Regions from separate parts of the Methylobacterium flocculans genome, predicted to be linked through region 2. Evidence: riboswitches for the same ligand, from Rfam matches in the RefSeq annotation. Region 2 holds a riboswitch; the other holds the start of a gene.
The links. Region 2 has a riboswitch for thiamine pyrophosphate ahead of thiO (glycine oxidase ThiO). Riboswitches for the same ligand answer to the same signal wherever they lie in the genome.
Positions count from the first base shown of each region.

Region 1: another riboswitch for thiamine pyrophosphate. It lies ahead of thiC (phosphomethylpyrimidine synthase ThiC); the one in region 2 lies ahead of thiO (glycine oxidase ThiO).

Region 1 covers NZ_CP107532.1:2,500,100-2,515,695, forward strand. The annotation lists gene OF380_RS11630 (hypothetical protein) at 10-222, shown strand; gene OF380_RS11635 (hypothetical protein) at 363-617, shown strand; gene OF380_RS11640 (BA14K family protein) at 692-1,372, opposite strand; TPP riboswitch at 1,522-1,630, shown strand; gene thiC (phosphomethylpyrimidine synthase ThiC) at 1,711-3,603, shown strand; gene OF380_RS11650 (Y-family DNA polymerase) at 3,645-5,540, opposite strand; gene OF380_RS11655 (ImuA family protein) at 5,437-6,270, opposite strand; gene OF380_RS11660 (collagen-like protein) at 6,526-7,422, shown strand; gene OF380_RS11665 (molecular chaperone DjiA) at 7,582-8,307, shown strand; gene OF380_RS11670 (N-acetylmuramoyl-L-alanine amidase) at 8,304-9,062, shown strand; gene OF380_RS11675 (hypothetical protein) at 9,097-9,819, shown strand; gene OF380_RS11680 (TerC family protein) at 9,998-11,023, opposite strand; gene OF380_RS11685 (TIGR03862 family flavoprotein) at 11,212-12,444, shown strand; gene OF380_RS11690 (hypothetical protein) at 12,542-12,811, opposite strand; gene OF380_RS11695 (urease accessory protein UreE) at 13,031-13,627, shown strand; gene OF380_RS11700 (ABC transporter permease) at 13,790-14,584, shown strand; gene dusA (tRNA dihydrouridine(20/20a) synthase DusA) at 14,820-15,596, shown strand, end outside.
Region 2 covers NZ_CP107532.1:694,113-709,708, reverse strand. The annotation lists gene OF380_RS03170 (hypothetical protein) at 1-310, opposite strand, end outside; gene carA (glutamine-hydrolyzing carbamoyl-phosphate synthase small subunit) at 503-1,744, opposite strand; gene OF380_RS03160 (GatB/YqeY domain-containing protein) at 1,951-2,412, shown strand; gene OF380_RS03155 (methyl-accepting chemotaxis protein) at 2,812-4,809, shown strand; gene dnaG (DNA primase) at 4,916-6,838, shown strand; gene rpoD (RNA polymerase sigma factor RpoD) at 7,037-9,031, shown strand; gene OF380_RS03140 (adenylate/guanylate cyclase domain-containing protein) at 9,207-10,454, shown strand; TPP riboswitch at 10,502-10,630, shown strand; gene thiO (glycine oxidase ThiO) at 10,772-11,917, shown strand; gene thiS (sulfur carrier protein ThiS) at 11,914-12,126, shown strand; gene thiG (thiazole synthase) at 12,131-12,922, shown strand; gene OF380_RS03120 (thiamine phosphate synthase) at 12,963-13,619, shown strand; gene OF380_RS03115 (peptidase) at 13,707-14,459, opposite strand; gene OF380_RS03110 (transglutaminase family protein) at 14,506-15,333, opposite strand; gene OF380_RS03105 (alpha-E domain-containing protein) at 15,372-15,596, opposite strand, start outside.

The DNA of each region.
Region 1 (15,596 bases), 1.8 Mb from region 2:
CAGTTGGTCATGACGGACGCCGCACCAGCCCAGATGCCACCGAACTCCTACCGCGTGCGCCTGCTGGATGGGGCCGGCCGCGTGCTGCGCACGAAGGTCATCCCAGCCCGCGACGAGGCCGAGGCCATCGAGCGGGCACGGGCCTTCATGGATGGCCGGTCCGTCGAGCTCTGGGCGGGGGATCGCCTGGTGCTGCGCCTCGACGCATCCGATCCCGCTTGAGCTGACGGTCCACTGCGATCCGTGGGACAGCCGCCCGGGCCAGGGCGCAAAACCACTGTCCCGCCGCGTGAAACCTGATTAGGTGCACGCCGGATTCGGACCGGGCCGTTGGCGTGCCTCGGGGCCGCTGGAGACCCCTCATGGCCCTCAAGACGACTTTCCTGGTCCAGACCTTCGTGCTGAAGCGCAAGCGGCTCACCCCCGGCGACCGGGAGGTCGCCGTCACCGAGAGCGGTGCCCTCAAGAAGGCCGAGGCCATGGCCGCGCGCTTTCCCGGGACCGCCGCGATCAAGGTCGTGGCCGACGACGAGACGGGGGAGCTGGAGAGCGCCGCCATCCTGGCGAGCTTCGGCGAGGTGCCGGACGATTTCGCCGAGAGCCTCCAGGGGGGCTGAGGGACCCGAATCGACAGAAGGCCCCGCCCGCGCGGGGCGGGCGAGGCCTTCGATTCCGTGTGGCCGGTCAGCCGTTACGGGCAGGCGTGGCGCTGGCCGTCATTGCCGAGATAGGTCCCGCTGCGGCGGTCGTAGGACCGGAAGCGCTGGACGCAATAGGCGACGTCGTTGCCGGTCGGGGCGACCTCGGTGGTGGTCTCAGTACCGTAGCCGGCCGGGGCATAGCCGCCGCCGTAACCCGTGCCGTACCCTCCGTAACCACCCCCGTAATAGGCTGGTGCGTAGCCGCCGGCGTAGTAATCGTCGCCGTAATAGCCGCCATAGGCGCTGCCGAGGCCGTAGCCGATGCCGGCGCCCGCCAGCCCGAGGCCGACACCGAGCCCGATGCCGCCATAGCCACGACGGTAGCCATAGCCCCGCCCGCCGTAGCCGGCCCGGTTGAAGCCGCCGCGATTGAACCCGGCGACGCCGCCCCGGAAGCCCCTGCCGCCGGCCAGCCCAACGCCGCCACCGAAGCCGGCGCGGTTGAAGCCGCCGCCGCCGAGACCGTTGCCCCGGAAGCCGCCGCCCGCGAGGCCGCCCCGGAAACCACCGCCACCGAGGCCGCCCCGGAAGCCGCCACCGCCGAGCCCACCACCGTGGAACCCGCCGCCACCGCCCCGGAAGCCACCGCCGCCCGGACGGGCATCGGCGGTCACGGGAATCATCGCGAGGGCGCCGACCAGGGCGGCCGACGCCAGAAGAATGCGCTTCATGGGAGAACCTGTGGTTTGTGCGCCGGCCCAGACGGCCGGACTCGTGGGGGGAAAACGCCGGCCTCGTCCGTAAAGTTCGTTCAGGCGCAGTTTCCGCGTCGGTTTGTCAGTGCGGCGATTGACAAAGCCGCTCGGGAGATCGAACCTGGAACCATTCCGAGGGGAGCCCCGAGTCCGGGGGCTGAGATTGGGCGCGTCGCCCCGACCCTTGAACCTGATCCGGTTCGTACCGGCGGAGGGACGGGAATCCTCTTAAAAACGGCGCGCCCGCACAAGCGTCGTCCCATCCAGAGCCGTCGTCCCCGAACCGGATCGCCTCCAACGCCAGGAGCGAACCGATGAATGCACCCGTTCTCCCGAAGGATCTGCCGCAGGGCCCGCCGCAGGCGGTGACCACGGGCCCGATCATGGGCTCGCGCAAGGTCTATGCGGCGGTCGCCGGCCATGACGACGTGCGGGTGCCGTTCCGCGAGATTACCCTCAGCGATCCGAAGGAGGCCCCCGTGCGGGTCTACGACCCGTCCGGCCCCTACACGGAGACGGATGCGCGGATCGACCTCCATGCCGGCCTGCCCCTGGTGCGCGAGCCCTGGATCGCCCGGCGCGGCTACGCCACGGTGACGCCCCGCGCGGTCAAGCCCGAGGACAACGGCTTCGTGCCCGAGGACAAGCTCGTGGCCCCGTGTCCGGCCACCCGCGAGATCCGCAAGGCCGGCCCCGGCCAGATGGTGACGCAGTACGAGTTCGCCCGCGCCGGCATCATCACCGAGGAGATGATCTACGTCGCCCACCGCGAAAACCTCGCCCGCGAGACGATGCTCGAAGGCGCGCAGGCGGCGCTTGCCGACGGCAACAGCTTCGGCGCCTCCCTGCCGGGCTTCATCACGCCCGAGTTCGTGCGCGACGAGGTGGCCCGCGGCCGCGCGATCATCCCGGCCAACATCAACCACCCCGAGGTGGAGCCGATGGCGATCGGCCGGAACTTCCTCGTGAAGATCAACGCCAACATCGGCAATTCGGCCGTGACCTCGTCCGCCGCGGAGGAAGTCGAGAAGCTGGTCTGGGCGACCCGCTGGGGCGCCGACACGGTGATGGACCTGTCCACCGGCCGCAACATCCACAACATCCGCTCGTGGATCGTGCGCAACTCGCCGGTCCCGATCGGCACGGTGCCGATCTACCAGGCGCTGGAGAAGGTGGGCGGCGATCCGCTGAAGCTCGACTGGGAGGTCTTCAAGGATACCCTCATCGAGCAGGCCGAGCAGGGCATCGACTACTTCACCATCCATGCGGGCGTCCGCCTCGCCCACGTGCCGCTCACCGCGCGCCGGGTCACCGGCATCGTGAGCCGGGGCGGCTCGATCATGGCGCGCTGGTGCCTCGCCGGGCACCGCGAATCGTTCCTCTACGAGCGCTTCGACGAGATCTGCGACATCATGCGGGCCTACGACGTGTCGTTCTCGCTGGGCGACGGCCTGCGTCCCGGCTCCATCGCGGATGCCAACGACGCCGCGCAGTTCGCCGAACTGGAGACGCTCGGTGCGCTGACGAAAATCGCCTGGGACAAGGGCTGCCAGACCATGATCGAGGGCCCCGGCCACGTGCCGATGCACAAGATCAAGGTGAACATGGAAAAGCAGCTGGAGGAGTGCGGCGAGGCGCCGTTCTACACCCTCGGCCCGCTGACCACCGACATCGCGCCGGGCTACGACCACATCACGTCCGGCATCGGCGCGGCCATGATCGGCTGGTTCGGCTGCGCCATGCTCTGCTACGTCACGCCGAAGGAGCATCTCGGCCTGCCCAACCGCGACGACGTCAAGGAAGGCGTGATCACCTACAAGATCGCCGCCCATGCCGCCGATCTCGCCAAGGGCCACCCGGCGGCGCAGCTGCGCGACGACGCCCTCTCCCGCGCCCGGTTCGATTTCCGCTGGGAGGACCAGTTCAACCTGTCGCTCGATCCCGACACGGCGCGCGCCTACCACGACGAGACCCTGCCGAAGGACGCCCACAAGGTCGCGCATTTCTGCTCGATGTGCGGCCCGAAATTCTGCTCGATGAAGATCACGCAGGATCTGCGCGCCGAGGTTCTGGCGATGGAGGCGGCGGGTCAGGTGCTCGGCGAGGCGAAGCCCATGAGCGAGGCGGAGCGCGCGGCCGGCATGGCGGCGAAGTCCGCCGAGTTCCAGGCGGAGGGCGGCAAGCTCTACGTCGACGCGGCGGAGTAGGTATCCCCGCCCCGGGTCGGCCGAGGTCGACCCGGGAAAACTCATGCGAACAGCCCGTGCACGAACCAGCGCGCGGGCGTGTCCATGGTGAGGAAGCCCTCGCGGTAGACCCAGAGGCGGCGGCCGGCCTCGTCCTCCACCACGTAATAATCCCGCGTCGGCCCGGGCGCCCGCCACCATTCGTCGGCGATGCGCTCGGGGCCGTCCGCATGGGCGACGCGGTGAACGCGGCGGCGCCAGCGGAAACGATGGGGCGGCCCGTCGGGGGCGAGTGCGATCACGTCCTCTGCGACCTCGCCTCGGCGCAGGAGCACGAGGGGGCGGGGCGGCAGGCGGGGGACGCTCCCGTCGGGGTTCGGGCGGCCCGTGCGCCAGGGCTCCGCCGTCCCGGCCTGCTCGGGCAGGTGGCTCGCGCGGAAGCCGAGCCGCATCATCCGCCGGCCGATGCGCTGGCGCAGGGCATCGCCCAGATGTTCGGCTCCTTCGGCAGCGCCGGGCGCCTCCACCAGTATTCCCTGATGCGCCGCGATCGTGCCCGTGGCGGTCACCGCGAGCTCTACGGTCTCGAAGCCGAAGCCGGCATCGAGGGCTGGGCCGAGGCGGTCGAGACGCAGGGCGAGTAGGCGCGCGACCTGGGCCGGGCAGCGGATCGGCAGGCTCATCCCGAGGTCGAGGGTGCGCACCACCCCATCGACCCGGGTCAGGGACAGCCGCAGCGCCCGCGCACCGAGGCCGGCCGCGTCCAGTCGGGGCGCCAGTTCCTCCATCAGCCGCGTGGCCGTGGCGACGATGGTTTCCGGCTGTCCGATCGGTTCGAGGAAGCCGCGCGCAGCCTGGAAATCCCGCGGGTCCCCGGTGGTGACGAGGGGTTCGGGCCGATGGCCGAGGGCCTGGTCGAGCCGCAGGAGCAGGGCCTCGCCGAAGCGCCGGGCCAGCGGCGCCCGGGGCGCGGCGGCGAGGTCGCCGATCCGTCGCAGGCCAAGGCGAGCCAGGGCCTGCGCCGTGGCGGGGTCGAGGCGCAGGGCCGCGACGGGCAGGGCGTGCAGCGCCCGGGCGTTGCCTCCGACCGGAACCAAGATATGCGGGCCACGCCAGTGTTCCCCCGGATACGGCGCGGTCCGGCCTCCCGATGGAAGATCCAGGGCGCCACGAGAGTCGCCGTCCTGGCAGACCAACGAATTTGCGCCCTTCGGGCTGCGCCGGGGAGCATCGCCAGATCGGATGCCGACGAGGCTCCGATCGTCCGCCAGAGGCGCAACCGTGCCCCCTCTCCTGGAAGGAGAGGGCTGGGGTGAGGTGTGTGCGCTTTCCGGAGATGGACCACACCTCACCCTGTCCCTCTCCTTCCGGGAGAGGGGACCCGCGCTGCCCGTCGGATGCGTGAAACCCGTCGTTTCGTCCGGGACAGGGGGCGCGACCAGTCCGCCTCCGCCGTGGCGGGCCAGGGCGAAGGCGCAGGCGGGCGTGTCGGCGAGCGCGATCCGGGCCGGGATCGCGTGCTCGGCGAGCCGCCGGGCGAGATCGGCCAGCAGGGCGGCCTCGCCGCCGAGCAGGTGGCTCGCCCCCGCGATGTCGAGGAAGAAGCCGTCCCCGCCCTCCGCCGGACCGAAGGGGGCGACGACGGGGGTGTAGCGCTTGGCCCAGAGGCAGAGCCGGTGCAGGGCGGCGGCATCCGCCTCTGGGTCGCCGGCATGGACGGCGATGGGCGTGCCGATTCGTGCGCGGGCCCGCGCCAGGGTCTCGCCGGGGGCGAGGCCGAGGGCGCGGGCGAAGGGATCCACCGCGATCAGGCGCAGGCCGTTGGCCTCCATCGCGGCCACCACCATCGGGCCGTCATCGGACGCGCCGGAGGCGCCGCTCTCCGAGGGGCTCGCCCGGGCCCGCCTCAGCCGCGTGATCGGCCAATGCTCCAGCCAGACCGAAACGATGCGCGGCATGATCCCACTCCAGGAGCCAGTGTCCGGTCCGCCCGTTGCGGCTCCGCTCGAGGGTGGCCTGCCAGCACGGCCGCTCGATGCAGCCGAAGCGGTCACGCAGGGCCTTGCCGGCGGCGATGCGCCAGCGCGTCGTCGCCACGTTGGGGCTCTCCGCCCCGGGTGGGCGCAGGACGAGGAGCAGCAGATCCGTGTGCCCGGCCGCCAAGTGGAGCCGCCGGCTCTGGGCCAGGGGCAGGGCGGCGTCCACGAGACCGGCCACGGCGGCCAGCCCCTGCGCGCGCAGGGCCTCTTCCAGGGCGCGGTAGGCGTCGCCGTCGCTGCCGACCTCGAACAGCAGCAGGCGCCCCGGGTCGAGCCCGAGCCCGGCCAGTCCATGTCCGTAGGGGAGGGGATGGCCCTGGCCCGCCACGAGGAGCGCCTCGCCCCGCACGCGGGCGAGGTGGCGCGCCACCAGCGCCAGGGCGAAGCCGAGGGCCGCCGGCTCATCGCCCGCCGCCAGGGGAGAGATCTCGTGCAACTGCCCGAGAGCGAGCCCCCCGCCCGCGAGACGTGCGTCGACATCGTGGATCCCGAGGGGCAGGGCACCCCGCGCGATGCGGGTATCCTCCTGTGCCGCCACGCGGGCCCGCAGGGCCGCCAGATCCACCGGCAGGCCGTCCGCCGCCCGCGGACGCGTCCGTTCCGATGCTTCCGTCGGGGGATCGGGAGGTTCTTCGGGTCTGTGACGCATCGGCTCCGCTCCTGTCCCTTCACGATAGGAACAAAGCATGAACACACTCAACCGGTTTCCGGGAGCGTCGGGATTTTTTCGGGTGGCCAACGCGTTGGCCTGTGGATGCCTGTGGACAGGTGTGGATAGGGCTTGCGCGCACCGATCCGGCCGTGAGGGGCGACACCCGACGCGCCGAAGCTTGACCCTGTGCCGTGGGCAGGGCAGCACACCTCACCTGCCGCGCAGCAGACGCGGACCAGCCGGGAGAACTCCATGCGCTTCGCTCGTGCCCTCGTGGTCCTGTCGGGCCTGATCACCGTCGCGGGGGCGCTGCCCGCCGCCGCGCAGCCGGCCCCGGAACAGTCCCGGCAAGGCCGGCCCGCGAACGACGCCGCCAAGGCCCGGCGCGCGCAGGGCGTGTCGCAGCCGATCCAGATCTACGACGCGCGCTTCGAGAACGGCGACCTGCGCATCTCCGGCAGCGTGCGCAAGGCCGGCACCGTGGTGGTGCTCGACGAGGACATCTCGGTGATCGCCGACAGCCGGGGCCGCTTCGTCTTCCGCCTGCCCTACGTGCCCACCAACTGCATCGCTCATCTCAAGGCGGGCGAGGACGAGCGCGAGGCGACGGTCGCCAATTGCGGCCCCGCCGGCCAACCCGGACCGAAGGGCGAACCCGGCCCCACCGGCCCGCAGGGCGTGACGGGTCCGCAGGGTTTGGCGGGCCTGCCCGGCACCCAGGGGCCTCAGGGCGAGGCTGGCCCGAAAGGTGAGACTGGCTCGAAGGGTGAGGCTGGGCCCAGGGGCGAGCCGGGTCCAAAGGGCGAGCCGGGTCCGAAGGGCGAGGCGGGCGCCATGGGCCAGCCCGGCGAGCGCGGACCGGCGGGCCCCGCCGGTGCGCCGGGCGCGAAGGGGTCTCCGGGGCAGAAGGGCGAGCCGGGTCAGGCGGGGCTCGCAGCCAGCGCGCCCGCCGCGCCGTTCCGGGTGGTGCGGCAGGAGACCTGCCCGGCCACGGGCTGCAGCGTGACCTGCGACGGCACCGAGATCCTGGCCTCCGCCCTCTGCCTCAAGGGCGGCAGCGCCATCGTGACGGCGGCGCCGGACGGGACCTTGAGCGCCGCCTGCCCCAGTGAGAGTCAGGGCCTGGTCGGCCTCTGCGCCCGGCGCTGAGCGCATCCCCTATCGCCGAAGCGGAGGCGTCCGGTGTAAGGACGCGCTCCGCTTCGCGCCGATCTCGATCCAGCCCCATGACGTTCTCGTGTTGACCAACCTTCTCGTGTTGACCCGCCCGTGTTTCATGACCGATCCCCGCACCCACGGGAGTTGCCGATGAGCGTGGGAATCTGGGGCAAGCTCGGGGGCGCCGGCCTCGGCCTGGCCATCGGCGGGCCCCTGGGCGGCCTCGTCGGCGGTGTCGCCGGACATTTCCTGTTGGATCGCGAGGGGGCGCTGTTCGGCGCCACCCCCCGGGATGTGGTCTTCACCACCGGACTCGTGGCGCTCGCCGCCAAGATGGCGAAATCCGACGGCGTGGTGACGCCGGCCGAGGTCGAGGCCTTCGCCAAGGTGGTGCAGGTGGATGAGCGGGCGCGGCCCGGCGTGCAGCGCCTGTTCGATCTGGCCAAGGGCACGGCGAACGGCTTCGAGGCCTATGCCCGGCAACTGGCCACCACCTTCCACGACGAGCCGGCCCTGCTGGAAGACGTGCTCGACGGCCTGTTCCACATCGCCAAGGCGGACGGCGCCATCCACGAGGCGGAGGAGCGTTATCTCCGCGCGGTGGCCGAGACCTTCGGCTACGACGAGGCCGCCTTCCGGCGCATCGCCGCCCGGCATGTCCGGCTCGCGGACGACCCCTACCTCGTACTGGGCCTCGACCCCGACGTGGACGACGCCGCCCTCAAGGCGGCGCACCGTGCCCTGGTGGTGGAGAACCACCCCGACCGCGCCATCGCCCGCGGCCTGCCGCCGGAGGCGGTGGCCATCGCCACGAGCCGCCTCGCCGCCATCAACGCGGCCTATGACCGGATCAGCGCCGAGCGGGGTCTCCGATGAAACCGACGCCCGAGAGCCCCGCCGCCACCAGCGTCCATCCCTCGCCGAATCACGGCGAGCGGCGCGGCGGGCCGGTGGACCTCCTCATCCTGCACTATACGGGCATGGAAAGCGCGGCCGCCGCCCTCCAGCGCCTCGCCAATCCGGTGGCGGAGGTCTCGGCCCACTACGTGGTGCTGGAGGACGGGCGCGTCGTGCAGATGGTGCCGGAGGGCCGCCGGGCCTGGCATGCCGGCCAGGCGTCCTGGGCGGGGATCAGCGACGTCAATTCGCGCTCGCTCGGCGTCGAGATCGTCAATGGCGGCCATGCGGGCGGCCTGCCGCCCTATCCGGAGCCACAGCTCGCGGCCGTGATCGCCCTGTGCGGCGACCTCGCGAAGCGCTGGAGCCTCGCCCCGCACCGGGTGCTCGCCCATTCCGACATCGCGCCCGAGCGCAAGGAGGATCCCGGCGAGCACTTTCCCTGGGAGCGGCTCGCCCGCGACGGCATCGGCCACTGGGTGCCCCCGGCCCCGATCCGGGACGGGCGCTTCTTCGCGCAAGGGGATGCGGGCCCGCCGATCGAGGCACTCCAGGCGATGTTCGCCCTCTACGGCTACGACCTGCCGGTGACCGGAACCTTCGACGCCCGCATGGCCGCGGTGGTGACGGCGTTCCAGCGCCATTTCCGGCCGGCCCGGGTCGACGGTGTCGCCGATGCCTCCACCATCACGACCCTGCGGGACCTGATCGCGGCACTACCGCGCCGAGGCTGAGAGACCACCCGCACAATCCCAGGGAGACATCCGCATGCCCCCACGCCGTGTCCCGAGCCTGGGCCTCTTCGGACTCGCGGTCCTCGTTGCCCCGGCGGCCGCGGCGCAACCGGCGGGCACCTGCCAGGGCACACCGGATTTCGAACAGCCCGCCGGCCTCGCCACCGTGATCGGCCCCGAGCGAGTCCCCTTCGTAAAGTCCCAGTGGCAGGACAGGACCTGCCCCTCGGTCGCCGCATCCTGCCGGGAGGCGGCCTACCTCGTGGCGGGCAACCGGGTGCTGGTGAACGGGACGCTGCGGGATTTCGCCTGCGCCACCTACCAGGGCGCCAAGGGCGCGACGCGCAGCGGATGGATTGCGCGGGCGGCCCTCAAGGCCGAGCCCGCCGCCGAACCGGGCCTGTCCGACTGGGCCGCAACCTGGGTGAGCGGACCCGAGCAGACCATCACCATCGTGCCGAAGGGCGACAGCCTCGTCCTCGTGGGCGAGGCGACCTACGGTCTGCAGGATCCGGATCGCGTGCGGCGCGGAGGCGTCCATCTCGGACAGTTCCAGGCCACGGCGCGGCCGACGGGCCCGAACCTTGCCTTCACCGAGGGGGAGGACGGTGGCCGGACGCGTCCCTATGGCCTGCCCGACGACTTGTCCTGCCAGGTCCGTCTCCGGCTGGTGCCGCCGTTCCTGCAGGCGCAGAGCAACACGGCCTGCGGCGGCATGAACGTCACCTTCTCGGGTCTCTACCAACGCAAGGACTGAAGCGCGGCGCAGAGACCTCGACGATCGCATGCCCGATCCGATCGATCCCTCCGGGATGGCGGGCCCGGGCTTTCGACGAACGCCGTGCGGGCCTGCCCGAAACGAGCTCCGGTTCGATCCAGCGGCGCCCGTATCGGACGCGCTCGCTCACGGGCGTGAGGAAGCGCGGATGGATCGCTCAAGCCCGGTGCTGCACGGCCCCGCCGCCATGTCCGTGCGCTTCCTCCGTCACCGCGCCGCGGGTGCGCCACAGGCTGTAGCTGACGCCGGCGATCAGGAAGACGACGGTGACGGCCAGCGACACCCACGGCGGCACGTGGACGAGGTCGAAGGTGTCGGCGACCACGATCTTTCCGCCGATGAAGATCAGGATGAACGCCAGTGCCGTCTTGAGATAGGCGAAGCGGTCCACCATCGCGGCCAGCGCGAAGTAGAGGGCGCGAAGCCCGAGGATCGCGAAGATGTTGGAGGTGTAGACCACGAAGGTGTCGGTGGTGATGGCGAAGATCGCCGGCACGCTGTCGACGGCGAAGATCACGTCGGCGCCGTTCACGAGGATCAGCGCCAGGGCCAGGGGCGTCAGCCAGAGGGCGGTCTTGCCGGTCTTCGGGTCGGGCTTGCGCACCACGAAGCGCTGCCCGTGCAGCTCGGGGGTGATGCGCAGGACGCGCTGCAAGAGGCGCACGGCCCGGTTCTCGCGGATGTCGCCCGGCTCCTCGTCCTTCGAGACCAGCATCTTCACGCCGGCGAAGATGAGGAAGGCCGCGAAGATCGACAGGACCCAGGCCGCCTGATGCACCAGGGCCGCGCCGAGGCCGATCATCAGGCCGCGCAGCAGCACGGCGGCGAGGATGCCCCAGACCAGCACGCGATGCTGCGAGGCGCGCGGGATGCCCAGTGAGGTGAGGATGACCGCAATGACGAAGACGTTGTCCATCGACAGCGACTTCTCGACCACGAGGCCGGCGACGTATTCCTGGCCCGCCTGCGGCCCGAGGTACCACCAGACCCAGCCGCCGAAGATCATCCCGAGGGTGAAGTAGAAGGCGGTGAGGAGAAGACTCTCCTTCACGCCGATCTCGTGGTTCTTGTCCCGGTGCAGCAGCCCGAGATCGAAAGCCAGCAACCCGGCGACCAGGGCGTGGAACCCGAGCCACATCCACACGGGCTTGCCGAGCCAGTCGTAATACAGAAAATCGATCATGACGCAGGACCGTCGATGCTTCTTGAGGAGAGAAAGCATCGGCTCCGACATCACGGAACGCAGCACACAGCGTCCCGCCAGAGGGGCCCGCAGCCGATGGGGCGCAGTTGGGGCTCGGAACCGGGCGAATCAAGGGCGGAGGGCCGCCACGCTTGACAGGGCCGCTGCGCAACGGCTTCCCAGGACGCATGACTCACAGCGATTGGAACGGCCCGGCCGTGATCGGCGGCGGACCCGCCGGCCTCGCGGCGGCGGAGGTGCTGGCCCGTGCCGGCCACGCCGTCACGCTCTACGAGCGGATGCCGAGCGTCGGGCGCAAGTTCCTCATCGCGGGGCGCGGCGGCCTCAACCTGACCCATTCGGAGCCGCTCCCCGCCTTCCTGGGGCGCTACCACCCGCAGGGCGGCACGCTGGCGCAGGCCATCGCCGACTTCCCGCCCGAGGCCCTGCGCCGCTGGTGCGACGACCTCGGCGAGCCCACCTTCGTGGGGTCGAGCGGACGGGTGTTTCCGGAGCGCTTCAAGGCCTCGCCACTGCTGCGGGCCTGGCTGCGGCGCCTCGACGGCCTGGGCGTCCGCATCCGCACCCGGCATCGCTTCACCGGCTGGTCGTCGGAGGGCGGCCCTGTCTTCGAGGCACCGGACGGCCCGGTCGCGACCGCGCACCGCCCGGTCCTGCTGGCGCTGGGTGGCGCGAGCTGGCCCCGCCTCGGCTCCGACGGCGCCTGGGTGCCCCGGCTCGCCGCCGAGGGCATCGCCGTGGCGCCGCTGAAACCCGCCAATGTCGGGTTCACGGTAGCGTGGTCGACGGTCTTCGCCGAACGCTTCGCCGGGGCGCCCCTGAAACGCATCGCCCTCTCGATCGACGGGGCCTCCGTGCGGGGCGAGGCCGTCATCAGCGCCGACGGAATCGAGGGTGGCGCAATCTACGCCCTCTCGCGAACCATCCGGGCGGCGACCGAGCGCGGCGCCGCGCGGCTGTACCTCGACCTGCGCCCGGATGTGAACGAGGCCGCGCTTGTCAAAGCCCTGGGCAACCCGAAGCCGGGGCTGTCCCTGGCCAACCGCCTGCGCAAGGACGCGGCCCTGCCGCCGGTCGGCATCGGCCTGCTACGCGAGGCCGCCCATCCGCTCCCCGTCGCGGCCGAGGCGCTGGCGGCGCTGATCAAGGCCGTGCCGCTTCGGCCCGAGGCCGCGCGCGGGCTCGACCGGGCGATCTCCACGGCGGGCGGCGTCCGCTTCGAGGGCCTCGACGCCCGCTTCATGCTGACGCGCCGGCGCGGCACCTTCGTGGCCGGCGAGATGCTGGACTGGGAGGCCCCGACCGGAGGCTACCTGCTCCAGGGTGCTTTCGCCTCGGGCCGCGCGGCGGCGGCGGGCATGCTGGACTGGATGGATCGGAGCGGGGCGCCCGGCCCATGAACTGAGCCATGAACTAACCCAAAGAAAAGGCTCCCTCTCGGGGGAGAGGAAGCCTCGTGGTCCGGCGCGGCCGGAAGGGCCGCGCGGGCGCCGGGACTCAGCGGCAGTACACGTCGCCGTAGGCGTCGCGGTAGGTGCCGTAGGGGCAGCGCGGGGCGGTGGCCGCACCCGCGATGGCGCCGCCGGCTCCACCGATGGCGGCACCCGCAAGAGCTCCGCCGGCGCGGCCGGTGGCGGCTCCACCGATGGCGGCACCCGCCAGGGCGCCGAGGCCGGCGCCACCGAGGGCACGGTCCTGCGGCGTGTTGCAGGCACCGAGCGAGAGGGCGAGGGCGCCGGCGAGGCTGGCCGCGATGAGCTTCTTCATGGTTCCGAGACTCCCTTGTGCGTTGTGATCCGGCCTTCGGCCGTTCTCTTCGTCGCGCCCGAGCTTAAGCATTCTGCCGCAGAAATGCACGCTGAACGGCCAAGGTTCCGCCACACCTTTCCGTTTCCCGCAAAAACCCTCTAGTGGTGCGGGCATCACGGTCCATCGCGGCGGACCGATCGCCGCGAGGCCTGCCACCCATCCCGACACGAGGAATCCATGCTGCGTGCCACCACCCTCGTCCGCAAGGTCGCCGTCCGGACCGATGCCGTCGTCGACACCGTCGTCCTCGATCACGCCGCCCGGCAGACCCCGCCGGACCAGCTGACGGGGGAGGGCGGCCTGACCCTCGACCTCGCCCTCGCCAAGGCGGCGGCCCTCGAGGATGGTGATGCCCTGCGCCTCGAGGATGGCCGCCTCGTCGCGATCCGCGCCGCCGGGGAGCCCCTCCTCGAAGTGCGGGCGGAGAACCCGGCCCGCCTCCTGCGCCTCGCCTGGCAACTCGGCGGCAGCCACGTTCCGGCCGAGATCGCTTCGGAAGTGCTCTACGTCCCCCGCAGCGCCGCCGAACTCGTGCGCGGGCAGGGCTGCGCCGCCACCCCCGTCACCCGGGCCTTCAAGCCCGAGCGGGCCGCCCACGACCACAGTCAGTGCGGACACGATCATCACGCCCACGATCATCATGCGCACGAACATCACGCCCACGATGATCACACCCACGATCAGCACGCTCACGATCACAGGGCGCACGAGACCCGAGCGCATGGACATGAGCACGGCCATGTCCACGGTCCGGATTGCAAACACGATCATTGAGGCGCGCGAACCCGCCGCGTCCACGCTCCGATCGGGAAGTCCGGCCGCCGCCGCGTGAAGGCGTGGCCGGCCTGGGCTCCGGGTGAGACGCCTGAGGCGAAGCACCCGCAATTTCGTCTTGATCCGACGTCAAGGACACCGGAACTTCCGGAGAGGCGCCCGATGGCCGTTGCAGCCGACGAAATCCTGCGAGCCCCGAGCAAGCTCGAAACCTACGCCCACGTCATTCGCGCCCTCGTCCTGCGCGACATGCGCACGCGCTTCGGTGGCTCTCACTGGGGTTACGCCGTCCTCGTCCTGTGGCCGGTGGCCCACATCTTCGTCATGGTCGGCGTCATGGCATTTCGCGGCCAGCCGTCGCCGATGGGCGACAGTCCCCTCCTGTTCGTCGCCACGGGCTGCGTCCCCGCCCTGACCTTCCAGTACATCTCTCGCGAGGTCATGAAGGCGGTCAGCGCGAACAAGCCGCTGCTTTACTATCCGCAGGTGAAGATCTTCGACGTCATGCTGGCGCGGCTGATCGTGGAGATCGTGAAAGGATTCACGGGTCTCCTGATCGTCATCTGCATTCTCGCGAGCTTAGGTGTCAATCCGATCCCGGTGGAGCCGTCGATGGCGATCGGCGCTTATTGTTCTGCAATTCTGATCGGGGTCGGCATCGGAGCCGTCAATATCGGGATCGTCTCCTTCTTTCCCGGCTGGCAACTGGGCTACGTCATCGTCACCATCTCGGTCTATCTGACCTGTGGCATCTTCTACCTGCCGCATTTGCTGCCCGATCAGCTCTACGACATTATGAAGTGGAACCCCATGGTCCAGATCGTCGAGTGGACCCGGCTCGCCTACGAGCCCAATCTCGGCGTCGAGGTCGATTACATGTATGTCTTGCTGTTCGGCCTGTCGGCGCTCTCCATCGGCTTGCTGATGGAGCGGACCCTGGTGCGGCGCCTGACCTGAACCGCGTTCCACCGACGGGTGACGGGTTCGCCGGGACGCGATCGGCGATGGTCCCACCCGTGGTGCCCCCGGACCCTCATCGGGGGAACGGCGCGCGGATTCGATATGCGTTTCCGGTTAGGGACACGCGTGGACCGGGCTGATGTTGAATGAAGCAGGGCGGAGCGTCGAGCAGGTGACCGGATCAATCGTGACAAGCCCCGGTTCAAGTCCCTGGCGCTTTTCCATCGCGCCCATGATGGATTGGACGGATCGGTATTGCCGCGCCTTCCACCGCACCCTGTCGCGGCGCGCCCGGCTCTACACCGAGATGGTCACCACCGGCGCGGTCATCCACGGCCCTCGCGAGCGCCTTCTCGGCTTCGACGCCGGGGAGCATCCGGTGGCCGTGCAACTCGGCGGATCGAACCCGGCCGATCTCGCGCGGGCCGCGCGCATCGCCGAGGATTTCGGCTACGACGAGGTCAACCTGAATGTCGGCTGCCCGTCCGACCGGGTTCAGGACGGGCGATTCGGCGCCTGCCTGATGCGCGATCCGGGCCTCGTCGCCGATTGCGTGGCCGCCATGAAGGGGGCGGTGTCGGTGCCCGTCACGGTGAAGTGCCGGATTGGCGTCGACGATCAGGACACCGAGGTCGCCCTCGATGCCCTTACGGAGGCGGTGGTCGAGGCCGGGGTCGACGGCCTCGTGGTGCATGCGCGCAAGGCCTGGCTCCAGGGTCTCTCGCCCAAGGAGAACCGTGATGTGCCGCCCCTGGATTACGGGCGCGTGGCCCGTCTGAAGCGGGCCCATCCCACGCTTCCCGTCGCCATCAACGGCGGCATCGCCACGATCGCGGCCGCGGCCGCCCACCTCGCGGCGGTCGACGGGGTGATGATCGGCCGGGCCGCCTACAGCGATCCGGCGATCCTCCTCGACGTCGATCCGGTCCTGTTCGGCGAGGCCGCCCCGGTAGCCGACCCGTTCGCGGCGGTGGCGGCGTTCGAGCCGGTCCTCGCCGGGTTCCTGGCC
Region 2 (15,596 bases):
GGGCCGCGGCGGCGAATTCGAGGGCGGCATTCGATAGGGTCTGGCTCCGGCGCAGCATCTCGCGGCCGAAGAACAGGCCGATCCAGGCCAGCGTCATGACGACGGGCAGGGCGAACAGGAACGACCAGGTGCTCTCGATGCGGTCGAGGCCGGCGGCGGGATCGATCAGCGCGCGGATGTTGCGGACCCAAGGGGCGTAGCAGGCGGAGTAGAGCGCGGTCATCCACGCGAGGGTGACGGCCACCCCGAGATGGAAGGTGAAGAGCCGATGCAGGCGCGAGAAGTCGTCGCGCGCGTCGTCGAAGGTCATGGGCTGGTCCCCGCCGAGATTCCGGATGCGATCACGCGGCGACCCTTGCGGTCGTCGGTGCGCCGTTGACGGAGCGGGGATGCCCGGGAATGCCGGATTTTTTGTGACGCGACGGGAACCATTTCGTGGTTCGCGCTGCGCATACAGGGACGGGCAGACCGGAGACGCGAGCGACGCCTCCGGTCCAGGGCCTCACTCGGCCGTGGTGATCAGCGTCTCGGGCGTACCGGCCTTCATCAGGGCGACGAAGCGCTCGAACAGGTAGTGGCTGTCACGGGGGCCCGGCGACGCCTCGGGGTGGTGCTGCACCGAGAAGGCGGGGCGATCGGTGAGGGTGAGACCGCAATTCGAGCCGTCGAAGAGCGAGACGTGGGTTTCCAGGGCGGTCTCGGGCAGGCTCGCCGGGTCCACCGCGAAGCCGTGGTTCATCGAGACGATCTCGACCTTGCCGGTGGTCTTGTCCTTGACCGGATGGTTCGCGCCATGGTGCCCCTGCGCCATCTTCACGGTGCGGCCGCCGAGGGCGAGACCCATCAGCTGGTGTCCGAGGCAGATGCCGAAGGTCGGGACCTTCTCGGCGAGGAGCGCCCGGATCACCGGCACGGCGTATTCGCCGGTGGCGGCCGGGTCGCCGGGGCCGTTCGACAGGAACACGCCGTCCGGCTTCATCGCCATGATCTCTTCGGCGGTGGTCGTGGCCGGCACCACCGTGACGTCGCAGCCGGCCTCGGCCAGGAGACGCAGGATGTTGCGCTTCACGCCGTAGTCGATGGCCACCACCTTGAGGCCGGTGCCCGGCTTGCGGTCGCCGTAGCCGCCCTTGACCCCCCAGGTCGTCTGCGACCATTCCGAGCGCTCGCGGCTGGTGACCGGCGGCACGAGGTCGAGGCCTTCCATCGGCGCGAGCGCGGCGGCGCGGGCCTTCAGGGCCTCGCGGTCGAAGCGTCCCTCCGGATCGTTGGCAATGATCGCGTTCGGCATGCCATGGTCGCGGATCAGGGCGGTGAGCGCCCGGGTGTCGACCCCGGTGATGCCCACGATGCCGCGTGCCTTCAGCCAGGCGTCGAGATGGCTCGACGAGCGCCAGCTCGACGGGTTGGTCACCGCGGAGGCGATCACGGTGCCGCGGACGCCGGAGGCCGGGGCTGCGTCCAGGCTCTCGAGGTCCTCGTCGTTGGTGCCGGTGTTGCCGATATGCGGGAAGGTGAAGGTGACGATCTGGCCCGCGTAGGACGGGTCGGTCAGGATCTCCTGATAGCCCGTCATCGCGGTATTGAAGCAGACTTCGCCGTCGGCGATTCCGGTCTGGCCGATGCCGAAACCCTCCAGCACGGTCCCGTCGGCGAGGACGAGGAGCGCGGTGGCCAGGGGCTCGGCCCAGGGGGCGGGGGGCGCGGGCACGGCAGGCGTGTGGACGCCTTCATCTTGCAGCATCGGCGTGATCTCGCTTATGTCCGGCCGATCCCGGCGCCGTGAGGGCGCATGCGGGCGGCTTATCGTGCGGCGCTCATAGCGAGCGTGCCGCGTCAGGGTCAATGTGGCCCTCGCGTCGGCGCGTCTCAAGAACCCCGGTTCGCGCAGCAATTCGCAGACCACGCCGTCGATGCGCCGCCCGGGGTCCACTTGTCAGGAGTCACACGATGCTGCGCGCCCGCCTCACCACCGAGATGAAGGAGGCCATGAAGGCCGGCGACAAGGCGAAGCTCGCCACCGTCCGGATGATTCAGGCCGCCCTCAAGGATAAGGACATCGAGGCGCGGGGCCTCGGCAAGGAGCCTGCCTCCGAAGAGGACATCCTCGCGCTCCTCCAGAAGATGATCAAGCAGCGCAACGAATCGGCCGCGGTCTACGACCAGGGCGGCCGTCCCGAACTCGCCGAGAACGAGCGCAACGAGGTCGCGATCATCGCCGGCTTCCTGCCGCAGCAGATGGACGAGGCCGAAACCCGCGCGGCGATCGACAAGGCCGTGGCCGAAACCGGTGCCGCCGGGCCGAAGGACATGGGCAAGGTCATCGCCGCCCTGAAGGGCGCCTATGCGGGCCGCATGGACTTCGCCAAGGCGAGCGGGTTCGTGAAGGACGCCCTGAACGCCAAGGCTTAAGCCGGTCGGATTCGCCTCGGCCCGGTATCCCCGAAATCTTCGTGGTTCGGCATGCCCGATCCCGAAGATAGCCTGCACCATCTGCGGAATTCCCTAAAGATATCCCACGGGTCGTGAGAGATCTTTGCCCCGTTGATCTCGACCGCGATGATAGCGGTTCGGGATCGACGTCTTGCGAGGCGGGGGTCCATGGGGCCTGCGGAGCTTGAAGACGATCCAGAAATGACGCGAAGTCGAAGCGTCTACTGTGTTCGGATTCACCTGAATCTATTCGCCCGCTCTGCTCTTAAATCAAGCATATCTGCCTGCGAACTTGGCATTAATGGGGATTCTTAACGTCATTTTATACCAACTGAAGCATGCTCGGTCTCAGCTGTCCTGACACCGTGGTCTTCACCCATGAAATTCGGTATTCGATCCCGCCTTTACGGTGGTTTTTCAGTCCTTGTCCTCCTCTCCGCTGCGCTGGGCGGGTTTTCGACCTTCCAGCTTGTCCAGCTGGACCAGAAAGCCGCGATCAAGGATCGGGTCGAGCGCAGTGCTCGAAATCTCTATACCTTCAACGGAATCACCGAACGTTTCATCGCGCAGAGCAGCGAGTACCGTACGAATCCGCGCCCCGAAACCACGTCGGGCATGCAGTCCAGCCTGACCGAGATGCGGACGCTGGCGAGCGACCTGCAGGCGAATGCCGTGAGTGAAGAGCGGCGGGCACTCTACGCCCAGCTCGCCACGCAGACGGACGCGCTGGCGACGCAGGTCTCGCCCCTGATCGAACTCGGGGCGCGGATCCGGGACAACAAGGCCGGCGTCTACACGCGGGGCGATGAGTTGACCCGGGCGGCGGCCGCCCTCACGGCGCAGCTTCGCACGGGCGGCGCCAGCTCCGTCGCCGCGCCCGCCGCGGAAGTCGAGCGGACCGTCCTCCTGTTCCGCGTCATGAACTGGCGCTTCCTCGCGACCCGGGATCCGAAGGGCCGGGCCTTGTCCGCCACCGCCTATGCGAACGCCAAGGCCGCCGTCGCCGAGCTCGAAGCCGCGTCCCTCACGCCGGCGCAGCAGCAAGGTCTGAAGGCCGTCGATGACGCGCTCCGGAACCTCGACGAGAGCTTCCGGGGGGCATCCGGTGCGATGGTCGAGAGCGAGGAGCTGTTCGAGCAGAACCTCAAGATCAAGGCCGCCGCCATCCACGAGGCGGGGCTGGTCGCGCGCGGCAAGCTCCAGGCGGCGGTGGAAGAGATCACCGCGAAGGACCGGGCGACCATGGCGCTCGCCCGCAATGTCCAGTTGGGGCTCCTGGTCCTGATCCTGGTCATCGGCGCGGCTTCGGCCTTCCTGATCGCGCGCAGCCTCATCCGGCAGATCGCCGGCATGACGCGGGCCATGAGCCGCCTCGCGGCGGGTGAGACCGCCCTGGCGGTCCCGTCCCAGGATGCCGGGGACGAGATGGGTGAGATGGCCAAGGCCGTGGAGGTGTTCCGGCAGAACGCCATCACCCGTGAGGGGCTGGAGGCCGACCGGGTGGCCCAGCAGAGCGCCCGGCAGCGCCGCGCCGACCGCGTCGACGAACTCGTGAAAGGCTTCCAGCAGCAGGTGGCCGGCTCCCTGCAGGTCGTCACGTCGGCGGCCTCGGACCTCGACGCCACGGCCCGCACCATGAGCGCGCTCGCCGGCGACACGAACGGCCAGGCCGTCGCATCGAGTGCCGCCGCCGAGGAGACCTCCGCCAATGTCCAGACCGTCGCGGCGGCGGCGGAGGAGATGGTGTCCTCGCTGCAGGAGATCGAGCGTCAGGTGATCCACTCCCGCGAGGTCGCCGCCCACGCCGCCAGCGAGGCGGATGCGACGAACACCGCCATGGTGGATCTCGGTGCCGCCGCCAATCAGATCGGTGCCGCCGTCACCACGATCGCGGCGATCGCCGGCCAGACCAACCTGCTGGCGCTCAACGCGACCATCGAGGCGGCCCGCGCCGGTGAAGCGGGGCGGGGCTTTGCCGTCGTCGCGGCGGAGGTGAAGGAACTTGCCGCCCAGACCGGGCGCGCCACCGAGGAGATCGGCGGCCAGATCGTGGCGATCCAGGCCGGCACCGAGCGGGCGAGCGCCACCATCCGTCAGATCGGGCAGACGATCGCCACGATGAACGAGATCAGCACCATGATCGCCGAGACGGTGCTGCAGCAGACCGCGGCCACGAGCGAGATCTCGCGCAACGCCAGCGAGGCGGCCAAGGGCACCCAGGACGTGTCCGCGAACGTCGCCCGCGTTCTGAGTTCGGCCGACCACACCGGAGACGCCGCCGCGCATGTCCTGACGGCGGCAGCGGAACTGGCGACGCAGTCGATGAGCGTCCGGCGCGACATCGACACCTTCCTGGACGAGATCCGGGCGGCCTGAACGGAGCGCCGGCCGGGTCCGACCTGACCGGCGCCGCCGGCCTCGCGTGAGAGCCGCAGGGACTCTTTAAGAACCATGCGCTAAGCTGGGCGGCCGCAGAGGTCACATGCGCTATCCGCCCCACATCCTCGAAGAGATCCGTGCGCGCCTGCCCGCCTCCGACATCGTGGGGCGGCGCGTCCGGCTGAAGAAGGCGGGGCGCGAGTGGCGCGGCCTGTCGCCGTTCAATGCCGAGAAGTCGCCCTCCTTCTACGTGAACGACCAGAAGCAGTTCTACCACTGCTTCTCCTCCGGCAAGCACGGCGACGTCTTCACGTTCCTGATGGAGACCGAGGGCCTGAGCTTTCCCGAGGCGGTCGAGCGCCTGGCGTCGGAGGCGGGCGTCTCCCTGCCGGCCCCCAGCGCCGATGCCCGGGAGCAGGAGACGAAGCGCGCCGGCGCCATCGAGGTGATGGAGATGGCCGCTCGCTTCTTCGAGGAGCAGCTGCAGGGCCGCGCCGGCACGGAGGCCCGCGCCTACCTGGATCGCCGTCAGCTCGGGACCGAGACGCGGGCGCGCTTCCGTCTCGGCTACGCGCCGGCTGAGCGCTACGCCCTGCGCGATCACCTCGCCGGCAAGGACGTGGACCGGAACCTGATGCTCGAGCTCGGCCTTCTTGTTTCGGGCGAGGACATCAAGGTTCCGTACGACAAGTTTCGCGACCGGGTGATGTTTCCGATCACCGATTCGCGCGGTCGCGTCATCGCCTTCGGCGGCCGGGCGATGCAGAAGGATGCCCGGGCGAAGTACATGAACTCGCCGGACACGCCGCTCTTCCACAAGGGGCAGATCCTCTACAACCTGCACCAGGCCCGTAAACCGGCCCATGACCGGGGCGTGATCATCGCGGTCGAGGGCTATGTCGACGTCATCGCCATGACCCTGGCGGGTCATCCCAACGCGGTGGCGGGCCTCGGCACGGCCCTCACCGAGGAGCAGATCGGCCTCCTGTGGCTTAATGCCGATGAGCCGATCCTGTGCTTCGACGGCGACGGGGCCGGACAGCGCGCGGCCTTCAAGGCCCTCGACGTGGCGCTTCCCGGCCTGACCCCTGGCAAGTCCCTGCGCTTTGCCATGCTGCCCGAGGGGCAGGACCCCGACGACCTCCTGCGCTCCGAGGGCAGGGCCGCGATCGACCGGGTGCTCGACGCGGCGCGCCCGCTCGTGGATGTGCTGTGGTCGCGAGCCACCGATGGGGCGCCCCTCGACACGCCCGAGCGCCGTGCCGGCCTCGCCAAGTCCCTGCGCGAGACCGTCTCCTCGATCCGCGACGAGACGGTGCGGGGCTTCTACCGCGACGAGATCGAAGGCCGGCTGCGAACGCTGTCCCCCCAGGCAAATCACGCCCGGCGCGGACCGTGGGAGCCGCGCGGCGGGGGGGCACGCCCTGCCTTCCAGCGGACGCCGCGCCCCGGTGACCCGCCGCCGTCGCCGCGAATCACCACCAAGTTCAATCCGCTCTTCGCGGGTGAGACCAGCGCCTCCGGGCCGGTGGCGTTCCGGGATCGCGAGGCCATGATCGTGTCGAGCCTCCTCGTCCACCCCGAACTTCTCGGCATCGAGGCCGAGGATCTCGCCGAGCTCGAGTTGGGCGACGCCGATGCGCAGGCCCTGCGCTCGCTGCTCCTCGACTGTCACGCCGATGCGGAGCAGCCCGGCGTCGCGGTTCTGGAGAGCCGCCTGGCTCGTGCCGGACTCGTGGAAGCGGCGGCACGACTTGCCTCTCATGTCCGTCCTGGCGACCGCTGGACCCTTGACGCGCATGCCGATCCTGTGCGTCTCGAAGACGCATTGCGTCAGGCCGTGATCTTGCACCGCAAATCCGGAGCGCTAAATAGCGAACTTCGCTTGGCCGAACGGGCCCTGGTCGAGGACGAGACGGAGGCGAACTTCGCTTGGCTGTGCGACGTGAAGGCCCGTATGGCGGTCATCGCCGGAGCGGAGGCGGACGATGAGATGCCGGGCGCAGACGAGGCGTCGGGCCCTTAGCGGCCGTCGTGAGCGAATTCGGCCGCCCCTGGCGGCGCATGGTTAACAATCGGTCAAGCGTCTCGCTTGCATACCGGGTTCTGACATCGACGCGGCTGTCACCACGACAATCCGCACATCATATGCATTGCGGCGTCGACGACGCGGATCGAGCGAGACGATCCCGCACGACGCTGCCACGACAACCATAGGCGGACCATGGCGACGAAGGCAACGGAACGGGACGAGACGGATGCTGCGCCGGAGCAACAGACCGACGGGCCGCTCCTCGATCTGACGGATGCCTCCGTCAAGCGGATGGTGAAGCTCGCCAAGAAGCGCGGCTACATCACCTATGAGGAGATCAACGAGGTCCTGCCCGACGGTCAGTCCGACCCCGACCAGATCGAGGACGTGCTCGCCCAGCTCTCCGAGATGGGCATCAACGTCGTCGAGGCGGAGGAGACCGAGGAGACGGCGGAGGCCAAGGCCAACGGCGAGGGCGACGACGAGGACGGGTCCGAGGGCGGCGAGGTCGCCGAGATCGCGCCGGCCAAGCCCCTGGCGGTGCGGGAGACCACCGCCAAGGAGCCGACCGACCGCACGGACGACCCCGTGCGCATGTACCTGCGCGAGATGGGCTCGGTGGAGCTCCTGTCCCGCGAGGGCGAGATCGCCATCGCCAAGCGCATCGAGGCCGGTCGCGAGGCGATGATCGCCGGTCTCTGCGAGAGCCCGCTGACCTTCCAGGCCATCATCATCTGGCGCGACGAACTCGTCGACGGCCGGGTGCTCCTGCGTGAGATCATCGACCTCGAGGCCACCTACGCCGGCCCCGACGCCAAGAACGCGATGCAGATCGCGGACGGCGCCGAGGAGGGCGAGGACGCCGAGGGGGATGCGCCGACGCCGGCCGAGGGCGACGACGAGGACGACATGGAGAACAACGTCTCCCTGGCGGCCATGGAGACGGAGATCAAGCCGCGCGTCCTCGAGACGTTCGACAACATCGCCAACAACTACCGCAAGCTGCGCAAGCTGCAGATCGAGCATGCCGAGCTGAAGGCGTCGGGCGGCACCCGCACCGACGCGCAGGAGCGCAAGCAGGACGAGCTGAAGGACGCCGTCGTCACCGATGTGAAGTCGCTCTCGCTCAATGCGAACCGCATCGAGGCTCTGGTCGAGCAGCTCTACGACATCAACAAGCGCCTCATTTCCCATGAGGGGCGGCTGATGCGCTATGCCGAGAGCCACGGCGTGGCCCGCGACGAGTTCCTGCGCCACTACCAGGGCTGGGAGCTCGACCCGAACTGGATGGAGCGCGTCGGCAGCCTCGGCGGTCGCGGCTGGAAGAACCTCGTCGAGAAGGGCTCGAACGAGGTGGCGCGCCTGCGCGAGCAGATCCTGACGCTGGCCTCCGAGACCGGCCTCGAGATCGGCGAGTACCGCAAGATCGTCAACATGGTCCAGAAGGGCGAGCGCGAAGCCCGTCAGGCCAAGAAGGAGATGATCGAAGCGAACCTGCGTCTCGTGATCTCGATCGCCAAGAAGTACACCAACCGCGGCCTGCAGTTCCTGGACCTGATCCAGGAGGGCAATATCGGCCTGATGAAGGCTGTCGATAAGTTCGAGTACCGCCGCGGCTACAAGTTCTCGACCTACGCGACCTGGTGGATCCGGCAGGCGATCACCCGCTCGATCGCCGATCAGGCCCGCACCATCCGCATCCCGGTGCACATGATCGAGACGATCAACAAAATCGTCCGGACCTCGCGCCAGATGCTGCACGAGATCGGCCGCGAGCCGACCCCGGAGGAACTGGCCGAGAAGCTGGCCATGCCGCTGGAGAAGGTGCGCAAGGTTCTCAAGATCGCCAAGGAGCCGATCTCCCTCGAGACGCCCATCGGCGACGAGGAGGACAGCCACCTCGGAGACTTCATCGAGGACAAGAACGTCGTTCTGCCCATCGACGCGGCGATCCAGTCGAACCTCCGCGAGACCACGACGCGCGTGCTTGCCTCGCTCACGCCGCGCGAAGAACGGGTGCTGCGCATGCGCTTCGGCATCGGCATGAACACCGATCACACCCTCGAAGAGGTCGGCCAGCAGTTCTCGGTGACCCGCGAGCGCATCCGTCAGATCGAGGCGAAGGCGCTGCGCAAGCTCAAGCACCCGAGCCGCTCGCGCAAGCTGCGCAGCTTCCTCGACAACTGATTGCGTCACGCGCCGATAGCGTGATCCCGGGCGGGGCATCGCAAGGTGTCCCGCCCGTCTGGTCCAAGGATCCGGCTCGTACAGAAACCGGGCTCGTCCATTTTCATCAGGGATCGGCGGCAGGCGGGCCTCTCCTCCTGTTGCCGTCTCCCGATACCGAACCCACCTTGGCCATATGCTCGATCGAGGCCCGCCCCAGCCCGCACCGACCGCCGAAGCCGACGGGTCCGAGGCGAACGACGTGCCGTTCGGCGCGCTCCAGCAATGTGTCGCCCTGCGCGACTGGCTGTTGAGCGAGGGCGCACGGATGCCCAAGGCCGAGGACCTGCTCTCGGGCCTCGCCGAGCGGCTCATCGACCTCGGCGTGCCGGTGGACCGGGCGACCACGGCCATCGATGCCCTGCATTCCGAGTATTCCGGCGTCGGTCGGTTCTGGACCCGCGAGACCGGCTCCACGGTGCGCCTGTTCCCGCACGGGGAAGCCTCCGACAAGGCCTACCGCGAGAGTCCGTTCTTCCGGGTCCACGAGACCGGCGAATGGATGATCCTCGATCTGGCGGAGACGGCGGACGATGCCTACGCGGTGATCCCGGACCTGAAGGCGGAGGGTTACCGGCAATACATCGTGGCGCCCCTGTTCTTCACCAACGGCACCCGCAACGGGATCTCGTTCGCGACCCGGGCCGAAGCCGGATTTCGCGACGAGGACGTGGCGATCCTGCGCTTCGTGATGCCGACGCTCGCGGCCGTGATGGAGATGCGCAGCGTCAACAAGCAACTCGACCATGTGCTGCGGATCTATGTCGGGGACGAACCGCACAAGGCGATCCTCGGCGGCTCGATCCGGCGCGGCCACGTGCAGCGGATTCGCTCCGCGATCCTGTTCGCCGACATGCGGGACTACACCCGCATCTCCGCGGACATGACGCCCGAGGAGGCGGTGGACCTCCTCAACATCTTCTTCGATTGCCTCGTGCCGGCCATCGAGCGCGAGGGCGGCGAGGTCCTGAAGTATCTCGGCGACGGCCTCCTGGCGATCTTCCGGGAACCCGGGGACGATCTGGGCGGCGCCGCCAAGGGCGCGCTCACGGCCTCTCAGAGCGCCATGCAGTCCCTGGCCGAGGCCAATGCGCTCGGCCGGTTCGCCAATCCGGTGGCGGCCGGCATCGCGCTCCACCACGGCGAGGCGGCCTACGGTAACGTGGGCTCCGGCGCCCGTCTCGATTTTACGGTGATCGGCCGCGACGTGAACCTTGCCAGCCGCATCGCCCGCCTCAACCGGACGCTCGGCGAGCCGATCCTGATGTCGAAGCCTTTCGTGGACTTCCTGTGGGACATCCCGGAGTCCCTGGGCGAGCACGCCCTCGACGGGTTCGCGCAGCCGATGGGCGTCTACCGGCCGAATCGGCCACCCGCCGCCTGAACCGCCGACCTGGGGATTGACCGGAGCGCCGCCTCGGCCCACATCAGGAGCGTTCCAGGGAGATCCCCGGCAAGGGGCTGAGAAACCGATGGCCGTCCGTTCGCGGATGGCGGCGCGGAAATCCTTCGAACCTGACCCGGTTCATACCGGCGTAGGGATTGGACCGCGGGTTTCGCGAATGAGCCCGGCACGCTTCACCGGTTGAAGCTGCAGCTCCACCAATCTCGGCGCCGCGCGCGGAGATTGCGTTGGACGTGACCCCGAATGTTTCCCTCAACCTTCGACGGAAGCGCGGCGACGCGCTGCCCCCGGCCACGATGCCGGCGCGCAGCGACGTGGTCGTGGTCGGAGCGGGCCTGATCGGCCTGTCGGCGGCCTGGCGCCTGGCGCAGGGCGGCCGGACCGTCACCGTGCTCGAACGCGACGCCGTGGGCGCCGGCGCGAGCCTGGCCGCCACCGGCATGCTGGCCCCCGCCGCCGAGCACGAGCCCGGCTCCGACCCGCTCCTGCCCCTTGCCCTGGAGAGCCTTTCCCGCTGGCCGGCATTTCGCGATGCGCTTCAGGCCGCTTCCGGCATCGGGATCGATTACCGGGAGGAGGGCACCCTGGTCCTCGCCCTCGGCCGCGACGAGGTGGAGCGCCTGCGCTTCCGCCACGAGCTTCAGGTGCGCTCCGGCCTCGACGCGCGCTGGCTCTCCGGTCCGGAGGTGCGCGCCCGCGAGCCGGGCCTGCGCCCCGGCATCAGCGCGGGTCTCTTCTGCGCGCACGACCATCAGGTCGATCCGAGCCTCGTCATGGCGGCCCTGGTCCGGGCCTGCCTCGCAGCGGGCGTCACCCTCGTGGAGGGCTGTCCGGTCGAGGCCCTGGACTGGAGCGGCGGCCGCGTCACCGGCGTTCGCACGGATCGCGGCGCGGTGAGCGCCGATGTCGTCCTGCTGGCCTCCGGAGCCTGGAGCGGGGAGGCGGGGCTGCTGCCGGATTCCCTGGCGCTTCCGGTTCGGCCGCTGCGCGGCCAGTCGCTGGCCTTGCGCACCACCAAGCGCACCGGCACGCTCGGCCACATGGTCTGGACGGAACAGGTCCACATGGCGCCCAAGAGCGACGGGCACCTCATCGTCGGAGCCACGGTCGAGGATTGCGGCTTCCTTCCCGGCGTCACCGCGGGCGGTCTCTACGCTCTGCTCGAGGGCGCACGGCGAGTCCTTCCCGGCATCGAGGAGATGGCCGTGGAGGCCATCTGGAGCGGGTTCCGCCCAACCTCGGACGACGATGCGCCGATCATCGACGCCCTGGCGCCCGGCCTCGTCGTCGCCACGGGCCACCACCGCAACGGCTATCTGCTGGCGCCCGCGACCGCCGACGCCGTCGCCTCCCTCGTCGCCGACGGCAGCTTGCCGGCTTTCGCGGAGGGCTTTGGGCTAGCCCGATTCCGGCGTGGATCCGAGCGGAGGGCGTTCGCATGAGGCTCACCGTCAACGGAGAGGCCCGCGAAAGCGCGGCCGCCGACCTCGACGCCCTGTTCCGGGAGGAGGCCGAGGAGACCGGCATCGACGACCCGCAGGGTATCGCCATCGCGCTCAACGGCGCCGTGATCCGCCGTCGGGACTGGAACACCACACCCCTGGCGGAGGGCGACCGCATCGAGATCGTCCGCGCCATGCAGGGAGGCTGAAGGCATGACCGAAACCCCGAACGACCGGTACGCCGATCCGCTGGTGATCGCCGGCATCCCCCTGCAGTCGCGCCTCTTCATCGGCACGGCGGGCTATCCGACGCAGAGCATCCTGTTCGACGCGGTGGCGGCCTCGGGCGCCGAGGTCGTCACCGCGTCGATCCGCCGGGTCTCGCTGCAGGGCCACGGCTCGGACACCCTGCGCCGCCTGAAGGGGCATCGGTTCCTGCCGAACACCGCCGGCTGCGAGACCGCCCGCGACGCGATCATGACGGCCGAACTCGCCCGCGAGGCGCTGGACACCACCTGGATCAAGGTCGAGGTCATCGGCGACCGCGAGACCCTCTACCCGGATGTCGCGGAACTGCTGGAGGCCTGCCGACACCTCGTCGATGATGGCTTCACCGTGCTGCCCTATTGCAACGACGACCCGGTCGTCTGCCAGCGCCTGGCCGACCTCGGCTGCGCCGCCGTGATGCCGATGGGTTCGCTGATCGGCTCCGGCATGGGGGTCGCGAACCCCGCCAACCTCGAACTGATCTGCCGGCGCTCGCCGGTGCCCGTCATCGTGGATGCCGGCATCGGTACCGCCTCCGATGCGGTCATCGCGATGGAACTCGGAGCCGCCGGCTGCCTGCTCAACACGGCCGTCGCGAAGGCGGACGATCCTGTGCGGATGGCCCGCGCCATGCGCCACGCGGTCCAGGCCGGCCGCGATGCCCATTGCGCCGGCCGCATCCCTAAGCGCGGCCGGGCCGAGCCGTCGAGCCCGCAACTGGGGCTGGTGGGCTCGTGAACCGCGCACGGCCGGCACGAAGCGGGTGGATCGCGTCGGCATGAAGGCGCTGCCCGCGCGGCTGCTCGTCGTCACCGAGCGATCGGCCACCGACGACCCGGAGATTGCCGCGCGCCAACTCCTCGAAACCCTCGACCGGCTCTTGGCGGCCGGGATCCGCTGGGTCTGGTTTCGCGAGCGCGACCTCGAACCCGATGCGCGCCTTGTCCTCGGCCGCAGGGTCGCCGAGCGCGTGCGGGTGCACCGCGGCACGCTGACCGTCGGGGGCGATGCGGCCCTGGCGGCGGCCCTCGAGGCGCAGGGCGTGCACCTCCCGGGCGGCTCCACGCCGAGCGACTTCGCCCGGGCGCGGGGGCTCCTGCCGAACGGGCTCGTCGGCGTCTCGGCGCATTCCGTGCCGGAGGTCGAGGCGGCGGCTCGAGCCGGGGTCGACTACGCCACCGTGAGCCCGATCTTTCCGAGTGCGAGCAAGCCGGGCTACGGTCCAGCCCTGGGCGTGGCGGCGCTGACGCGAGCGGCCGCCTCCGGCCTGCCCGTCATCGCCCTCGGTGGCATCACCACCGAGCGAGCGCCGGGTTGCCATACGGCGGGGGCGGCGGGTGTGGCGGTCATGGGACCGCTGATGCGCGGCTCGAATCGCGTGGAGCAGGCGCGGATCTTCCTCGACATCGCGAGCGGCACGCCGGATCGTCCGTGACCCGAGCGCCGCTCCCCTGACGGGCCGGCCCCCTTCACGCTGTCCCCGGTGAAACGAGCCGCCCGCGTCGGACGCAGGGTGGCCCGACTACTTCGCCGCGGCCGGCCCGTAGGGCGGGCGCGGAATCGCCCGGTGGGCCGCGCGCAGGGCCGCCGACCAGCGCTCACGAAGGTCGTGGAAGTAGCTCTCGCCGGCCTCGATGCGATGGTTCACCTCGAGGTCCAGGGCGTTGCGGCGCGCGACCGCGATGTCGATCGGCAGCCCGACGCCGAGATTCGAGCGCATGGTCGAATCCATCGAGACCAGCCCGACCTTCAGGGCGTCGTAGAGCTCGGTCTCGTACTTCACCGCCCGGTCGAGGATCGGCTTGCCGTACTTGTGCTCGCCGATCTGCAGGAACGGCGCGTCGCCGCTGCACTCGATGAAGTTGCCGGCCGCGTAGATCAGGTAGAGCTTCATCGGATCCGTTCCGATCTGCCCGCCGAACAGGAGGGAGACGGAGAAGCGCAGGTTGGCGGCCTCGAAGCCGGCTTTCTCGATCTCACGCACCCTGCGGATGGCGCGGCCCACGAGCTGGGCCGCCTGGAACATCGTCGGCGCCTCGACGAGCTTCATCTTCGGCTCGCCGGCATCGCCTTCGACACCCTCGGCGAGAAGGCTGAGGACCGATTGGGTGATCGAGAGGTTGCCTGCCGAGGCCAGCATCATCACCCGTTCGCCGGGCACGTTGAAGTGGTGCAGCTTGCGATAGGTCGAGATGTCGTCGAGCCCGGCATTGGTCCGGGTGTCGGCGATCATCACAAGGCCCTCTTCCACGAGGACGCCGACACAATAGGTCATGGCTCGGTCTTTCCGGGGCTTGGGTCCCTCGCGCGCACGAGCGCGATCAGGACTGAACGTTCGCCTGTGCCTGCTCTACGCGAAGCGTCACGTCCAGGGTTTCGGTGCCGCCACCCATGCGGCTGCCGCGAATCGGCGCCGCACCGAGATAGTCGAGGGCGACCGCGACGCGGATATGGGCCTCGGTGGTGGCGATCCCGTTGGCCGCATCAAAGCCGACCCAGCCGAGCCCCGGCACGAGGGCTTCAGCCCAGGCATGGCCCGAGCCCTGATCGGTCTCGCCGTCGGAATGATGGAAGTAGCCCGAGATGTAGCGGGCGGGGATTTCGAGGTGGCGCGCCGCGGCGATGAACAGGTGGGTGACGTCCTGGCAGACCCCCTTCTCTTGCGCGAAGGCCTGGGCCGCGTTGGTGCTGGCGCTGGCCGGCCCCGGAACGAAGGCGACGCGCGCGTGGACCGCAGCGAGCAACCGATGCAGGATCGGCAGCGGGGCCGGATCCCCGGCCTCCGCGACCTCGCGGGCGAAGGCCTGGATCCCGTCATTTGCGAGGGCGAGGTCGGAATCGCGCAGGTAGAACACGTCGGGCACGCGCTCGACCGTGCCGCGCACGATGCCGTGCATCTCGATCGTGTCGACCTCTCCGGTCACGCGGATCGAGAGGGCTTCGGCCGGCTCGTCGGCGGTGAACCAGTGCACCACGTTGCCGAATCCGTCTTCGCGCTCGCTGACGCGCCCGTCGACCGAGGGCTCGATGCGCCAGCGCCGGACATACTGGCCGTCATGGTCGCGCGGGCGCATGCGCAGGACCTGGATCAAGCCCCGGGCCGGCTGCTCGTAGGTGTAATTGGTCTCGTGAAAGACGCGAATTCGCATGCGGCGACCTTTGCGCGGCCTCGGATTTGGGGCCGGCTCTATACCAGATATTGCTCGATGACCGCGGCGCCGAGTCGATTGTTCTCGGCGATGAACTCCGTCACGAACTCGTGGAGTCCGGAGGAGAAGATGCGGTTGATGTTCTCGCCCTCGAGTCGTGCCAGCGTGTTGCTCGCCAGCCGCTGGCTCGCGCCGCGCCGTCCATAGGCATCGGCGATCAGGTCCAGATGCTCCACCAGCATGCCGTAGCAGTTGGTGAAGGA